DNA from 3 places in the Hymenobacter sp. B1770 genome. Region 3 is predicted to be linked to each of the others. Evidence: riboswitches for the same ligand, from Rfam matches in the RefSeq annotation. Region 3 holds a riboswitch; each other region holds the start of a gene.
What was found. Region 3 has a riboswitch for S-adenosylmethionine ahead of ACP7AJ_RS00240 (O-acetylhomoserine aminocarboxypropyltransferase/cysteine synthase family protein). Riboswitches for the same ligand answer to the same signal wherever they lie in the genome.
Positions count from the first base shown of each region.

Region 1: linked by a shared signal. The riboswitch ahead of ACP7AJ_RS04905 (SusC/RagA family TonB-linked outer membrane protein) and the one ahead of ACP7AJ_RS00240 (O-acetylhomoserine aminocarboxypropyltransferase/cysteine synthase family protein) in region 3 are both predicted to bind S-adenosylmethionine.
Region 2: linked by a shared signal. The riboswitch ahead of metH (methionine synthase) and the one ahead of ACP7AJ_RS00240 (O-acetylhomoserine aminocarboxypropyltransferase/cysteine synthase family protein) in region 3 are both predicted to bind S-adenosylmethionine.

Region 1 covers NZ_JAFCUF010000002.1:210,150-215,486, forward strand. Annotated here, with positions in the region: gene ACP7AJ_RS04880 (putative porin) at 1-67, shown strand, start outside; gene ACP7AJ_RS04885 (tRNA-(ms[2]io[6]A)-hydroxylase) at 78-674, shown strand; gene fahA (fumarylacetoacetase) at 767-2,053, opposite strand; gene ACP7AJ_RS04895 (SET domain-containing protein) at 2,123-2,605, shown strand; gene ACP7AJ_RS04900 (hypothetical protein) at 2,666-2,794, shown strand; SAM riboswitch class I at 3,077-3,173, shown strand; gene ACP7AJ_RS04905 (SusC/RagA family TonB-linked outer membrane protein) at 3,670-5,337, shown strand, end outside.
Region 2 covers NZ_JAFCUF010000005.1:271,855-277,191, forward strand. Annotated here, with positions in the region: gene metH (methionine synthase) at 1-2,134, opposite strand, end outside; SAM riboswitch class I at 2,207-2,314, opposite strand; gene ACP7AJ_RS12435 (NADP-dependent oxidoreductase) at 2,533-3,471, shown strand; gene ACP7AJ_RS12440 (molybdopterin molybdotransferase MoeA) at 3,563-4,786, opposite strand; gene moaC (cyclic pyranopterin monophosphate synthase MoaC) at 4,985-5,337, shown strand, end outside.
Region 3 covers NZ_JAFCUF010000001.1:63,145-68,481, reverse strand. Annotated here, with positions in the region: gene ACP7AJ_RS00250 (hypothetical protein) at 1-523, shown strand, start outside; gene ACP7AJ_RS00245 (homoserine O-acetyltransferase family protein) at 614-1,639, opposite strand; gene ACP7AJ_RS00240 (O-acetylhomoserine aminocarboxypropyltransferase/cysteine synthase family protein) at 1,735-3,114, opposite strand; SAM riboswitch class I at 3,496-3,611, opposite strand; gene ACP7AJ_RS00235 (LysM peptidoglycan-binding domain-containing protein) at 3,868-4,152, opposite strand; gene ACP7AJ_RS00230 (hypothetical protein) at 4,334-4,753, shown strand; gene ACP7AJ_RS00225 (lysylphosphatidylglycerol synthase transmembrane domain-containing protein) at 4,902-5,337, opposite strand, start outside.

The DNA of each region.
Region 1 (5,337 bases), on a different contig from region 3:
TACGCCTTATTATACTGGCTATCCGCGCCGTTTTCAATTAGGGTTGAGATGGGACTTCTTTAATTAGAAACACGAAAATGAAAGAGAAAACCATTCTGAAATTAAAGCTGAATACTGACCCGCGCTGGGTAGATATTGCTGGAAAAAATATTGAAGATATCTTAGTTGACCACGCATGGTGCGAGCAGAAGGCCGCGAGCACGGGCATCAGCATGATTATCCATTATCCGGAGAAAACCCGGCTGGTTGATGAGCTGACAGACCTGGTGGCCGAGGAATGGAGCCACTTCGAAAGAGTGCTCCTGGAGCTGCGCAAACGCGGTTTTGAGTTGGGCCGGCCCCGTAAAGACGAGTACGTGGTGCAACTGCTGGCCCACGTGCGCAAAGGCGGCGCCCGCGAGCGCCAGCTCATGGACCAACTGTTGGTTTCGGCCTTAATTGAGGCACGCAGCTGCGAGCGTTTTAAACTGCTATGGCAAAATATCGCCGACCAGGAACTGAGTAAATTCTATTACGAATTAATGGTCTCGGAAGCAGCGCATTTCGTGAGCTACGTTGATTTAGCCAAGGAATATTGTGACCCAAAACTGGTTGACGAGCGACTGCAGGAGTTGCTGAAAATAGAGGGCGAAATTGTGACGAACCTGCCCGTGCGGGACGACCGAATTCATTAAAAGCAGAGGTGCGCCAAGCAGAACGAGGTTTCGCAAGGGTTGACAATTAATCAACCCTTGCGAAACCTCGTTCTGCTTGGCGCACCCTTGCCCTATTCAGCCGGAAGAATGGCGCCGCGCACTTCCCCAAACCCAATGCGCACGCCATCTTTCTCAGCGTAGCCGCGCATGGTTACGGTGTCGCCATCAAGCAGAAATTTGCGCTCTGAGCCGTCGGCCAGGGGCACGGGACGGGTGCCACGCCACGCCAGCTCCAGCATCGAGCCCAGCGAGTCGGGCGTCGTGCCGCTGATGGTGCCGGACGCGTAGAGGTCGCCAGCTTCGAGGTTACAGCCGTTGGAAGCGTGGTGGGTGAGCTGCTGGGCCATGCTCCAGTACATTAGGCTGAAATTGGAACGGCTGATGGTGGTTTCGGGGCCGCCCGCCGGCGCAAGGCCTACTTCGAGGTTGATGTCGAAGTTGTGCTCACCGCCGTGGTTTAGGTAGGGCAGGGGCGTGGGCTCCTGCACAGGGCCCGCCATGCGGAAGGGCTCCAGGGCATCGAGCGTGACCACCCACGGGGCCAGACTGCTGCCAAAGTTCTTGCCCAGGAACGGGCCCAGGGGCACGTATTCCCAGCTTTGCAGGTCGCGGGCACTCCAGTCGTTGAACAGGCAGAGGCCAAAAATGTGGTCTTCAGCTGCGTCAATTGGCACTGTGCTGCCCAGGGCGGTGCCGGTGCCCACCACGAAGGCCATTTCCAGCTCAAAGTCGAGCTGGCGGCTAGGGCCAAATGTGGGGGTCGTTTCGTCGGGAGCCTTGCGCTGGCCGTTGGGGCGACGGATGGGGGTGCCTGATACCACTATGCTGCTGGTGCGGCCGTGGTAGCCAATGGGCAGGTGGCGCCAGTTGGGCAGCAGGGCATTGGCGGGGTCGCGGAACATGGTGCCCACGTTGGTGGCGTGTTCGATGCTGCTGTAAAAGTCGGTGTAGTTGTTGGGCTTCACGGGCCGGAGCATGCGCACTTCGGTTTGGCGCAATAGGCAGCTGCGCATGGCTTCTTCGTTGTCGCGCAGCTCGGGGGCATCGTGGCGCAGCAGCTCACTCACACGCTGGCGCACAGCGCGCCACGCGGGGCGACCCAGCCGCAAGAAGGCGTTGAGGGAACGCCGGCGAAACACCTTGGGCTGGGCTTCCCCCAACTCGGTCAGGTCCTCAAAAAAGCCGTACTGGCTGGCAGCATAAAGGTCGAGCACATAGCCGCCGATGGCCACTGCCAGGTGCGGCCCCCGCTCGTCGGTTTCGAACACCCCAAAGGGGAGGTTTTGGATAGGAAAGTCGTTGCCGGGCGGAATGTCAATCCAAGAGCGAAGTGCAGGCGAGTTCGGGGAGGTAGCCATGGGGGTGGGGTGGGGTGTGCTGGCAAAAGTAGGGCAGTAGGCCGCTAGTGCGCTGTTCTGCTTTGTTTGGTGCCCGTTTTTTCTAACATTGCCACCTCCTTTATCGGCCAAATTCACATGATTCATCCTGACACCGAATTGCGCTTCATCAGCCCCGAAATCGGCTTAGGCGTGGTCGCCACCAAGCTTATTCCCAAGGGCACTATCGCTTGGATATTCGACTCTTTGGACCAAATTATTTCGCCGCCATGCTTTGAAAGGATGGACCCACTCCAAAGAGTATTTCTGGATAAGTATTGTTACCGCGACCACCACGGGAACTATGCGCTCTGCGGCGACCATGCCCGTTTTGTCAATTACAGCTTTCGCTCGAGCTGCATGAGCACCGCCTACGACTGCGAGTTGGCCGTGCGCGACAGTTTTCTTGGTGAGGAATTGACCGACGACTACGGGTACCTCAATCCCAGCGAGCCGTTCTACTGCGTGCCCGAGCCGGGCTGTGCCCGCACCCAGGTATTGCCCGACGATTTGCTGAATTACCATGCTGAATGAAACGCGCAGCTGCTGGATGCCTTTCAGCATTTCACCGGGGTAGCGCAGCCGCTGCTGCGCTTGCTGGCCCCCGAGTACCGAGCTCGCGTGCAGGCCGTAGCTGCCGGCACCGCCCCGATGGACTCCATTCTGCAGTGCTACTACGATGCCCGCCAGGAGCTAAAGTTGAGCGGCCAGGTGCTTGGCTAATACCAAAGCAAAGGGAAATCGTGAGAAACACTGGGTGGCAGTGCTTAAACACAATAAAAAAATAATTGCAAAATTCCGGGTTTAGGGAAGACTTTAATGTCCTTAATCCCAGGCAAACAATATCGTTTGAAATGCCCTTTTTATTCATGTTTAGCGGGTATTTGAATACTGGTTTAACGACTAGATTATTCTAGGATTTGAATAAAATTCGGGCCTGTAATGAGCAATTCTAAAAAAAGCTCCTTTACATTTGTCCCACAATTCCTTCCAACCAAAGGGTTGTTTTTATACAGAGGCGTGGAGAGACAGGCTCGACGAAACGCCGGCAACCAACGGGGCATCCGCCCCGAAACGGTGCCAAGTCCTGACCATATAAAAACAAAAGCCATGGACTTATTACGTCCCCTCCGCATTTCACCAACCACCTCACTTGCTGCAAAGCAGTGTTGTTGTGCGTCGAGCGCAGCCGCGTGTATGCGGCGGGCCGGTCGGGGATGTTGGGCTTAGTAAGCTTTTAGATTCCTCACCGGCCGTAGTGACTACCGCAGCAAAGTAGCAGCGGGGTCGCGCACGTTTGTTCTGGCCGTTTGCGGCTGCGGGCCAACGTGTTAGTGTCTGCCAGGTGGCAGGCGCAGGTCAATTCTTTCTTTTTCCGGGTAATTCTGCGGCTTTGGGCCGAGCGCCGCTGTGCACCAATGGCAGCCCGGCCCAGCAGCGGAATGCTGCTAAGGCTGCCTTCTGTCTCCTGCTCGGGAGAGAAGGCGCTGGAAGCCAGCGACCCTTTCTATTCCCCTTAATCCTCTCGGGTCTCTTCCGCGTCGCCACTACGTGACGGCTGGCAGCGCGGGACCCACCACCCCCAACTTATAAATCTGATGAAACCAAATACGCTTCGGCGGGTGCTGATTACCCTGCTCTGGGGAGGGGCCACCGCCACCAGCTACGCACAGTCGGAAGGCGGGCCGCAAGTGAGCGGCATTGTTACTGACGCCTCCAGCCATACGCCTTTGCCCGGTGTTACGGTGATGGCCAAGGGCAGCAGTGCCGGCACTACCACCGACGCGAATGGCCAATTTGCGCTGCACGTTTCGGCAGGCTCTGCACTCATTTTCAGCTACGTAGGCTATGCCAAAAAGGAAGTGCAAGCTGGCAGCACGCCACTCGCCATTGACCTTGCCCCAGACTTGCAGCAGCTCGCCGAAGTAGTAGTGACGGGCTACAGCGAGCAAAACCGCAAAACGCTCACCAGCGCCATTAGCTCCGTGAAGGGCGATGCGCTCAAGGACATTCCCGCCGCCAGCCCCGACCAGCTGTTGCAGGGCAAGGCGCCTGGCGTGCAGGTATCGGCCAATTCGGGAGTACCGGGCGGCGGCATTTTCATCCGCATACGGGGCAGCAACTCTGTGAATGCCAGCAACGACCCACTCTATGTGGTCGATGGCGTGTTCATCAACAACACCAATCTCATTGCTACGGGGTTGGGCAACCAGGTATCCGCCAACCCATTGGCCGACCTGAACCCGCAGGACATCGAGAGCATTGAGATTCTTAAGGATGCCAACGCCACCGCCATCTACGGCTCGCGGGGCGCCAATGGGGTTGTGCTCATCACCACCAAGCGTGGCAAAGCCGGCGACAAAACCAGCATCACCTTCAACACCTACCACGCGCTGTCGAAGGCGGCGAAGCAGTACAGCCTGGTGACCGGGCCAGAGCTGGCAGCGTTGGAAAATGAGCGGTTTTTGAACGACGGCGGCAACCCTTCGCAGCTGCCTTTCCGCGCCAAGGCGGCTGGCGGCCGGGGCCTACCAGAAGAACAGCAGACTTACGACCGACTCAGCGACGTTTTCCGCACGGCCCAAACGCACAGCTACGAGCTGTCGGCAGCCGGGGGCTCAGCCAAAACCCAGTTTTACATAGGGGCGGGGTACTTCTCCCAGGAATCCATCGCCCGGCCCAGCGCCTTCAACCGGTTTAGCTTGCGCGTAAACCTGGATAACTCGGTGACGGACAAGTTGCGCATCGGCACCAGCACCGCGCTGGCCCGCACCCACCGCAACGTGAGCAGCAATGATAACAACCCCGTGGGCGTCATCAACTCGGCTCTGTTTCCGCGCACCAATCTGCCGATTTACAACCCCGATGGCAGCTATGCCAAATACGGTTCGTTCGACAACCACCTAGCCCTCATCAACAACCTGAACAATGACGCTGTGGGCTCGCGCGTCATCTCCAATGTGTACGGGCAGTATGCGCTGCTCAAGAACCTGACCCTGCGCAGCAGTTGGAGCATCGACTTCAACGACATGTACGAGAACAACTTCAACAACACCCTGATACTGGCTGGTCAGCCCCGGGGCACGGCGTCCTCGTTTCTGTCACGCGACATCACCTTGCTCAACGAGCAGACGCTGAATTACAACGTCAACTTTGGTGAAAACCACTCGCTGCAAGCCCTGGTGGGCAATACGCTGCAGCAAAACACCTTCCAGCGGACCAGCCTGGCGGGGCAGCAGTTTCCCGGCAATGACTTGACCACCATT
Region 2 (5,337 bases), on a different contig from region 3:
TTTTGCCGGCACCAAACAGGTCGCCCACCACGTTCATGCCGGCCATCAGCGGGCCTTCAATCACATCCAGCGGGCGGTCCAGCTCCTGGCGGGCGGCTTCAGTGTCTTCGTCAATAAATTCAGTGATGCCTTTTACCAGCGCGTGCGACAGTCGCTCCTGCACGGGCAGGCTGCGCCAGGCGTCGGCCACTACTTCCACCTTGCCTTTTTGCTTCACGGTTTCGGCAAATTCCAGCAGGCGCTCGGTAGCATCTGGGCGGCGGTTGAGGAGCACGTCTTCTACCAACTCCAGCAGGTCTTTGGGCACTTCGTCGTATACCGCGAGCTGGTTGGGGTTCACAATGCCCATGTCCAGCCCCGCTTGGATGGCGTGGTACAGAAAGGCCGCGTGCATAGCCTCGCGCACCACGTCGTTGCCGCGGAAGGAGAACGAAATGTTCGACACGCCGCCGCTGGTGAGCGCGCCGGGCAGATTCTGCTTAATCCAGCGCACCGACTCAATAAAGTCGATGGCGTAGTTGCGGTGCTCCTCCATGCCGGTACCGACGATGAGGATGTTGGGGTCAAAAATGATGTCCGTGGCCGGAAAGTCGATGCTCATCAGCAGGTCATAGCTGCGCTGGCAGATTTCCTTGCGGCGCTCGAGCGTGTCGGCCTGGCCGTCCTCGTCGAAGGCCATCACCACCATGGCCGCGCCGTACTGGCGCACCGTGCGGGCCCGCTGCAAAAACACCTCCGGCCCTTCTTTCAGCGAGATGGAATTGACAATGCTTTTGCCCTGCACGCACTTCAGGCCCGCTTCCAGCACGCTCCATTTTGAGGAGTCTATCATCAGCGGCACCCGCGAAATATCGGGCTCCGAGGCAATGAGGTGCAGGAAAGTGGTCATGGCCTGCTCAGAGTCGAGCATGCCTTCGTCCATGTTGATGTCGAGTACCTGGGCGCCTTCCTCCACTTGCACGCGGGCCACGGCCAGTGCTTCCTCGTAGGCACCGGTGCGGATGAGCCGGGCGAAGGCACGGGAGCCGGTCACGTTGCAGCGCTCGCCCACGTTTACAAACAAGCTTTCGGGCTTGATGGCAAAGGGCTCCAAGCCGCTCAGGTGCGTGGCCCGCGGAATTTCGGTTGGCAGTGGGCGCGGCTGGTACCGCTCGGCCAGCTTGCTGAGCTCGGCAATGTGCTGGGGCGTGGTACCACAACAGCCGCCTACCACCGTCACAATGCCGTCCTTCAAATAATCTTCGACCAACGCCGCAAATTCCTGCGCCGACTCATCGTAGCCGCCAAACGCATTGGGCAAACCGGCATTAGGGTAAGCCGAAATGTGCACGTCGGAAATGCGGCTGAGCTCTTCCACGTACTGTTTGAGCTGGTTGGCGCCGAGGGCGCAGTTCAGGCCCACGCTCAGCAGTGGCAGGTGGCTGATGGAGTTCCAGAAGGCTTCCACCGTCTGGCCCGACAGCGTGCGGCCCGAGGCATCGGTGATGGTGCCGGAAATCATGAGCGGCACCTGGCGGCCGCCTTCGTCGAAAAACTTCTGCACGGCATAAAGTGCCGCCTTGGCGTTCAGCGTGTCGAAGATGGTTTCGATGAGCAGCGTGTCCACGCCGCCGTCCACAAGGCCACGCACTTGCTCCAGGTAGGCGGTGGCCAATTCGTCGAAGGTCACGGCGCGGAAACCGGGGCGGTTCACGTCGGGCGAGAGCGATGCGGTGCGGTTGGTGGGGCCCACGGCGCCGGCCACAAAGCGCGGCTTATCGGGGGTAGAGTACTCGTCAGCCGCTTCACGCGCCAAGCGCGCCGACTCGTAGTTCAACTCATATACCACGTGCTCCAGCCCGTAGTCTGCCTGCGCGATGGTGGTACCCGAGAAGGTATTGGTTTCCACCATGTCGGCCCCGGCGGCGAAGTACTCGGCGTGGATGCCCTTAATGATGTCCGGCCGCGTGAGGCTGAGCAGGTCGTTGTTGCCCCGCAGCGGCTTGGGGTGGTCAGCGAACCGGGTACCGCGAAAGTCTTCCTCGGTCAGCGGGTGGCGCTGTATCATGGTGCCCATGGCGCCGTCGAGAATCAGCAGGCGCTGGCGGAGCAGGTCGGGAAGAGGAGAAGGAGCGGCAAGGATGGCAGTGGGCATTTCTTTCGGATTGAGTAACGGGCAAGTAGCGCGTATCCAGAAAGAAACCCGAACAGTGCTGTTCGGTTCCGGCTGTCATCTTCTTTCACCCAAAAGGAGGTGAAACGGGAGTTGGCACCTACTCTAGGTAGGTTGCCAAGACGTCATCGGGCCCGGTCCCTCGGTCTTTCTGGATAGCAGCGTAGGACGAAGATACAGCCGCTTCCGCGAATTCGCATGGTGCACCTTCGCAACCTAAGGGCCCGATAGCAGTTTAGTACAAGCTTGCCTATACAAGGGTTTGTCCCTGAATAAAGTATTCAGCAGTCATGCAACGCGTATAGAACGTAGCGCAGCATGACGTTCTTTTTTGGTTTTTTGTAAACAAGGTTGAAGCAATACCAACCATGGTAAAACAAATGAAAGCTGCCTTCTATACAGAGTTTGGCGGAGTGGATAAAATCCAGATAAATAACCTCGACGTTCCCGAGGTAAGAGAGGGAGAAGTACTGGTACGGGTAAAAGCAGCCGGTGTCAACCCTGTCGACTCGGCAATTCGGGCCGGGTATCTGCAGCAAATACTTCCCTATGAATTCCCCCTGGTTCCGGGTTGGGACGTAGCCGGCGTGGTAGAAGAGAGGGGCCACAGCGCCCGCCGCTTTGCCGTGGGCGATGAAGTATATGCCTACGCCCGCCGCCCCACAGTACAGCACGGCACCTTTGCCGAATACCTGGTGCTGCCCGAAAGCTACCTGGCGCGGCGCCCCAGCAGCCTGAGCTGGGAGCAGGCGGCTGGTATTCCGCTGGCCGGTCTCACGGCCTACCAGTCGTTGTTTGATGCTGGCCAGCTGCAAGCCGGCCAAACCGTGCTCATCCTAGGCGCCTCAGGTGGGGTGGGTAGCTTCGCCATTCAACTGGCCAAGCACCAGGGCGCAACGGTGGTAGCGGTAGCCAGCGAGAAGAATTTCGCCTACATGAAAGAGCTGGGTGCTGATTTCACTGTCGATTACAAGCAAGGTGCCGTGGGCGAGGCTGTGAAAGCGTTGGTGCCCGCTGGCGTAGACCTGATTTATGATTGCATCAGCGGCGAAACGCTCACGCAGAGTTTATCGGCGCTGAAGCCGGGCGGTGCCCTGGTTTCCATTCTGCACAACGGCCAGGGACTGGACGCCGGCATCCGGTTTCACTACGTTTTTGTCGAGCCCAACGCCGTGCAGCTGGATGCGTTGCGCGAACTAGCCGATGCCGACAAGCTGAGAGTGAACGTGAGCCAGACATACTCGCTGGACCAGACGGCTGAGGCATTCACTCAGATTGACACGCACCACACCACGGGCAAAATCGTTATTGTGCCGTAGCAGCCAGCTGTTTATTGGTGCCAAAAAACGTGTCGCTGCTCCATTTACATAGCGCCTGCAAATCGGCAGTGATTCTGCCCATTTGCAGGCGCTACAGCGACCAAGTCGGCCAAACGCTGCCTGCCGGAAACTCCACTGGCTCCGGTGGCAGCTCCAAAAAGGCGGTAGCGCCCACGAGCCCTGCCAAATCTCCAGAGCCACCTACTCGTAAGGGAGTGGCCAGGCGCCGCCCTTCCGCATCCACTGTAAGCCGCACGGGCACAAAATGAGCCAGCTGGGGCTTAAAAACAATGTCAACGGTGAGCACCGCCGGCGCGGGGGCATCAATCGCCGCGCCGGTTTTTGCGGCAGCGGTGGGCTGCATGCAGGCGCACAGCCAGGGCCGCACGTACCGGCAGGCCGTCAGAAAGGTCGAAACCGGGTTGCCGGGCAGGCCAAACACCACCGGCCCCGCCGCCCGCGCCCCAAACCACATGGGCTTGCCAGGGCGCTGGTTTACTTCGTGGAAGATTTCGACCACTTCCAGCTCGCGCAGCAGGCCAGGCAGGTGGTCGGCGCGGCCCTTGCTCACGGCGCCGCTCAGCACCACCGCATCAAAGCCGGCGCCCAGAATATTGGCCAGGACCTGGCGCAAGGAGGCCAGCTCATCGGTGAGGTGAAACAGGGCCACCTCGGCGCCGGCTTGAGCAAACAAGGCCTGGAGCGCATAGGCGTTGGAACGTCGAATCTGGTGCGGCAAGGGCGTTTCGCTGATGCCCACCAGTTCATCGCCGGTGCTTACGACGGCCACTCGGGCGGCGCGGGTTACGCTTATTTCGGCCGCGCCGATGGTGGCGGCCACGGCCAGCTCGGCGGGGCCCAGGCGGGTGCCGGGCGCGAGTAACACATCGCCCAAGCGCCGGTCGGCGGCTTGGCGGTGAATGTTGACGCCGGGGGCATTGGGCGGTGGAATTTGAATGGTGGCGCGGTTATTTTCCAGCTGAATATCCTCGTAGCGAATCACCACGTCGGTGCCGGGCGGCAGCACCGCGCCGGTCATCACTTCCACAGCCGCCTGAGCATTGAGCAGAGGCTGGGGCGGTGCGCCGGCGTATTGGGTGTGCTCGATGGCGAATTCCGTCTGGCCGCCCGCCCAGGCGGCGTGCACCACAGCGATGCCATCCATGGCCACCCGACTAAAGGGCGGAAAATCGCGGTCAGCTGTGAGGCTTTCAGCTAGGACGCGTCCGGCTGCTTGGGGCAAGGGCACCGTTTCTGGGGGGAGCGGGCAGGCGGTGGCGAGCACGCGGGCAAAGGCTTCGGTAACGGTGAGCATAAGGCGCAAAAAAAAGTAGAGACGCATATTTGCGTCTTCGCTGAACGATGTGACAGGCAAAAGCACAGCTGCTGCTGATGCTCTTTTTTGTCAAACAATCTGTGGCAGGAGTTAGCTATCAATACCCTTGTGACCGCAGTTGCTGTTATACGAGCTATTCGTTCAACGATTAGGCACAAATATGCGTCTCTACACTCTATGCTAACCAAGAATTTTACCCACGTCAACGCCGCCAATCAGCCCACCATGGTCGATGTGGGGGCCAAACCACCCACTCGCCGCGTGGCTCGCGCCCGCTGCCGCGTTGTGCTCGGCGCCGACTTGATGGCCCGCGTGCAGGCCGGCGAAATGCCTTCGCACAAAGGCCCGGTTATTCATACGGCCATCCTGGCGGGCATTATGGGCGCCAAGCGTACCTCGGAGCTCATTCCGCTGTGCCACCCGCTGGGGCTCGATGATTGCAAAGTCACCATCGAGCCCGACGGCCCCGACGCCCTGCGCGTGGAGTGCACGGCCATAGTCACAGGCCGCACTGGCGTGGAGATGGAAGC
Region 3 (5,337 bases):
CCTGTGCAGCGTGCACGGCACTGCCGATGCCACTGTGCCTTACCTGCAGGGCAGAGTTGGCGGTGGCCTGCCACCCAAGTACGTGTACGGCAGCGGCCGCTTGCATCCCCGGGCCACTGCTTTGGGCATTCGCAACACCCTGCGCCCCTTGCGAGGTGCTGGCCACGTTCCCTTTGAGAACAATGCCGCCTACGCCGATACCACCTTTCGCACCATGCGCGACTTTCTGCGGCCTAGCCTGGCCCAGCCGGGCACTGTAATAACGGCGGCTGCGCCAAGCGCTGCGAAGGCCGGGCCAGCCGCGCAGGCTTACCCCATTCCCGCAGATGATGCCATCCGCCTTGTGCTGCCCCCAGCGTGGGCCCTGCCCGTCGAGGCCCAGCTGCTCGACGTCACCGGTCGCGTGGTGCGAACCATCAATCCCCACGTCCGCGACGTAGAGGTGCTGCGCGGAGCTTTAAGAGCCGGGGTTTACTCGCTAAAGTTTCCCGGGCAGCTCCCCATTCGAATTGAATTTTGGTAGGTCAGGAGGGACGTTTCCCGCTAGTCCGAGAAACAAGAGGAGCCAACTGCGCTGCTCGCGGGCCAGGTAGTGCAGCAGAGCTTCCGGCGTTTAGTGTGCAAAAGTGGGCACGTAGAATAGCTCCAGAAAGTGGGTGATTGCCGCCGTTTCCAGCAGAAAGCCGTCGTGCCCATAGCGCGAATCCAGTTCGGCGTACATCGCGCCGGGTATATGATTGGCCAGCTCCCGCTGCTCACTGAGCGGAAACAACACGTCGGAGGTAATGCCCAACACCAACGTACGGGCCCCAATGCGGCGCAGAGCGGCTGGTACCCCGCCGCGTCCGCGGCCTAGGTTGTGGGTGTCCATGCTGCGGCTCAGGGCCACGTAGCTGTAGGCGTCGAAGCGGGCCACCAGCTTGTTGCCCTGGTAGCGTTGGTAGGCACTGGCGCGGTGCTCGCGCAGCAGCTCGTCGTCGGGGTCGGTCTGGGTTTCGCCGTAGGCCGAATAGCTGCGGTAGCTGAGCAGGGCAATGGCCCGGGCGGCACGCAGGCCGTCGTCGCCCCCGCCGGGCTGGCCGGCGGCGTAAGTTGGGTCGGCTTCGATGGCCAGGCGCTGGGCTTCGTTGAAGGCAATGCCCCAGGCCGAGTGCCGGGCATTGGTGGCAATTACCACCAGATGGTCAAACAAATCGGGGCGTTGCACGGCCCATTCCAGGGCCTGCTGCCCGCCTAGCGAGCCTCCAATCAGCGTGTGAATATCAGTCAGATCCAGGTCCTGGCGCAGGGCCTCGTGGGCCGCCACCAGGTCCCGAATGGTCAGGCGCGGGAAGTGCTGGAAGCGCGGAAGGCCCGTGGCTGGGTCTGGGTCGAGCGGGCTGGTGCTGCCGTAACAGGAGCCCAGCACGTTGGCGCACACAATGAACCAGTCGGCCGGGTCGTAGTAGCAGCCCGTTCCTACCAGGCCCGGCCACCAGCTTAGCACGTCGGCATTGGCCGTAAGGGCGTGGCATACCCAGACCACGTTGTCGCGCTCGGCGTTTAGCTGGCCCCAGGTGCGGTAGGCCACGTGGGCGCCCGCCAGGGTTTCCCCGCTTTCGAGGCGCAGGTCGGGGAGGGGAAGAATATGGTCGTGCATGTGGATCTGACTTTTTTTCACCGCAGGAGCCGCAGAAGGGTTTCGCAGAAGAACGCCCTCTGCGAAACCCTTCTGCGGCTCCTGCGGTGAAAGACTTATACTTCCAGTGGCTGGGCGTGCTCCAGCTCCGGCTCTTCAACGTCGACACCCGCTGTAGGGAGCGCAGCCGTGTTGCCAATGGCATCGAATGCCTGCTGCAAATCGGCTTTAATGTCCTCAAAATGCTCGATGCCCAGCGACAGGCGCAGCGAAGTGGGCGTGACGCCAGCGGCGAGCTGCTCTTCCTCGCTTAGCTGCTGGTGCGTGGTGGCCGAGGGCTGAATAATCAGCGTCTTGGCGTCGCCCACGTTGGCCAGGTGGCTGATGAGCTTCAGATTATCAATGAATTGTGTAGCCGTTTCCTTGCTGCCCTTCACCCGGAAGCTGAGCACGCCGCCGAAGCCGCGCTTCAGGTATTTCTGGGCCGTAGCGTGGTAGGGGCTGCTGGCCAGGCCGGGATAGTTCACGCTTTCTACCTGTGGGTGCTGCTCCAGCCAGGTAGCAATCTTCAGCGCATTTTCCACGGTGCGGTCTACCCGCAGGCTTAGGGTTTCGAGGCCAATGAGCAGCTGCCAGGAGTTGAACGGGCTGATGGCAGGGCCAAAGTCGCGCAGCCCCTCTACCCGGGCCCGAATGATGAAGGCAATGTTGCCAAAAGGCCCGCCCTTGCCAAATACGTCGTTGAAAACCAAGCCGTGGTAACCCTCGCTGGGCTCGGTAAACTGCGGGAACTTGCCATTGCCGAAGTCGTAGGTGCCGCCGTCCACAATCACGCCGCCCACGCTGGTGCCGTGGCCGCCAATCCACTTCGTGGCCGACTCGACCACAATGTGCGCACCGTGTTCTAGGGGCCGAAACAGGTACCCGCCCGCCCCAAAGGTGTTGTCCACAATAAGCGGCAGGTCGTGCTTGTTGGCAATGGCCGCAATTGCCTCAAAATCGGGTACGCTGAAGCTGGGATTGCCGATGGTTTCCAGGTAAATGGCTTTGGTCTTGTCGTCAATCAGCGCCTCAAAGCTGGCGGGGTTGTCGCCGTCGGCAAAGCGCGCCTCAATGCCCAGGCGCTTGAAGGCCACCTTGAATTGATTGTAGGTGCCGCCGTATAGGTAGGCCGTGCTCACGAAGTTGTCGCCGGCTTGCAGAATGTTGTTGAGGGCAATAAACTGGGCCGCCTGGCCCGAGCCAGTGGCGAGGGCGGCCACGCCACCTTCGAGGGCCGCTACGCGTTGCTCAAACACGTCGGTGGTCGGGTTCATCAGGCGGGTGTAGATGTTGCCGAACTCCTTTAGGGCAAATAGGTTGGCGCCATGCTCGGCGCTCTTAAATACGTAAGAAGTGGTTTGGAACAGCGGCACTGCGCGGGCACCGGTGGTCGGGTCGGGCTGCTGGCCGGCGTGGAGTTGCAGCGTTTCGAAATGCAAAGGGGAAGCAGACATAATGCGGGTACGTTTGAAGGTGAAAAGTTAGAAAATGATAGGTAAAGAGCGCAAAACGGTCTGAAAAGGCGGTTTGTAAGCGCAGTGAAGCCCCAATGGCCCGTGCTGAAGATGCGGCCCCAACCGGCTGCCTTGGCCCAAAAAGCCAGCAGCGAGCACAAAGGGCCACCAAAAAAATCAGAAGGAGGGGAAGGGTTGTCTAAGCCGGTATCAGCTTAGCAACAACACGGGCACCAACAGCACATTCGCATTCGTGCCGGGCACGATGACACGCCGTAGCCGCTAGGGGCCACAACGACAAAGCCCGAAGCCAGAGCACGCAAAGCGGCCGGAGCATTCGGGACTAAATAAGCGGAGGTAAGGAGGTTTTCCATGGCACTCGATTCATATGCCCCTCCCCGGCCTGAGCCGGAGCGGGTAGGAATTGGCACCTTTCGCGCGGTCGAAGGTTGCCAGCGGGTCACGGAGCCTATTCTCTCGCCGCTTCTGTATAAAACTTAAAACTTCCCCGCCGCGAGCGGAGGAGTACCTTGTTGTTGGTGAGCCAAATGTACGCGAGAAATTTTTTTATGGGCAAGCACTTGCCAAGAAAAATAATTTTGAGTACCCCGCCAAGCGAAGCATTCAGCGTGCAAAAATTGAATGACACTACCTAGCCAACCGCTTCGAGCCAGCACTTTCAAACCTTTCAAGCACAAAAAAGCCACCCTGAAACAGAGTGGCTTTTCTCACCTTTTTTCTGCAAAAAAGTACCTAGAGACTAGGTAGGGTCAACACCTGGCCGACTTCAATCAGGTCAGGGTTGTTGCCGATGATGGCCTTGTTGGCCTCGTATATCTTTGGCCACTTCGCGGCATCGCCGTAGTGGTTTTTAGCAATTTTTGAAAGCGAGTCACCGCTTACCACGGTGTACGAGTTACCAGTAGCAGCCGGATTGCTGTTGTTGCCGAAAAAATCGGTTCCGCCAGCAGCCGGGTTTGCAGCGGGCTCTACGGGCTTTTGCTCGCCTTTGTCGCTGAGAAAATCAAAGAGTCCCATGGAAAGTTTCAATTTGATGAAAAATAAAATAAGGCGGCTTGCCTGAAGGCTAGCCGACACGGCACATATACGGGCAAGCTCAAGGGGGGTTTCGCTCTAAACCCTTTTGCGTGCCACCCGTAAGCCGACGAGCCCGCTATTGCGCGGCTTGTTCCTTCATTTCACCATTTTGCTTATTCTCATGAAATCTCACTCGCTTTTTTCGCTTCGTTATTTCGCTAGCCTGTTGATGCTCCTATCGTTGTTTACTGTTGCTTGTGGCAGCGATAAGGGCAAGGTAGAAGGAGTAAATATGTTGTACGGCACCGACAGCAAGGTATGGAAAACTGCTAAAGAGCTTGACAGTACCGGCGACAAAGTGAAGCAAACCTCAGCGCAAAAGCAAGAAGAACTGCGCATTTTTGCAAATGGCACTTACAACATGACCGGTGCCACTGGGGCTATCTCGGGAAAATACACCTTTGACCAGGCGGGCAAAACCATTACCATGACCCCCGATGGCTCAGCCACCAGCAATACTTTTACCGTGGAAACGCTCACCGACGACAAGCTCACGCTGAAGTCGGCCGACGGCGCCGCGCTGATGTTGGAAGCTGATTAAAAAGGTTTTTAGCGTAAGAAAAAGCCCCGTGCCGCAATGGCACGGGGCTTTTTTTGTGCCGAATGAAGATGTTCAAGTACGGCAGAATAAGAACAGAAATACTCTCCTCCTCTGCCATCGATACCAATGCTGCTGCCCTTGTAGGTTGCTAAACCTTGGCTGTGGCAGCGGGCTGCTTGATGAACACCCGCGTCACCCAGCGCGGTAAAAAAATCATACCCAGCACCAGATACAGGTAGTATGTCACGACCCGATACAGCAGCACCATGAAGCTGGTCATGGTAGCGGTGCCGATGAAGCTGCCAAAGAAGGTGGGAAACGCGCCCTCGGCAATGCCCGCGCCGCCAGGTGTGATGGCCAGCAGCAGGATGACTTTGTAGGTGATGTTGCGGGCAAAGATGAACAGGAAAGTGCCCGCACCCATGGGCACAAACGCCGCAATGAGGCAGCCAATAATGGCGTAGCGGGCCGTCCAGACGAAGGCCGTGCTCGCCGCCGCCTGCCACCAGTAGCGGGGGCCGTTGCCGCGCAGCTGCATCGAGGCCCGCACCATTTCCTGGCCGTGGCGGTAGGCTTTGCGCCGC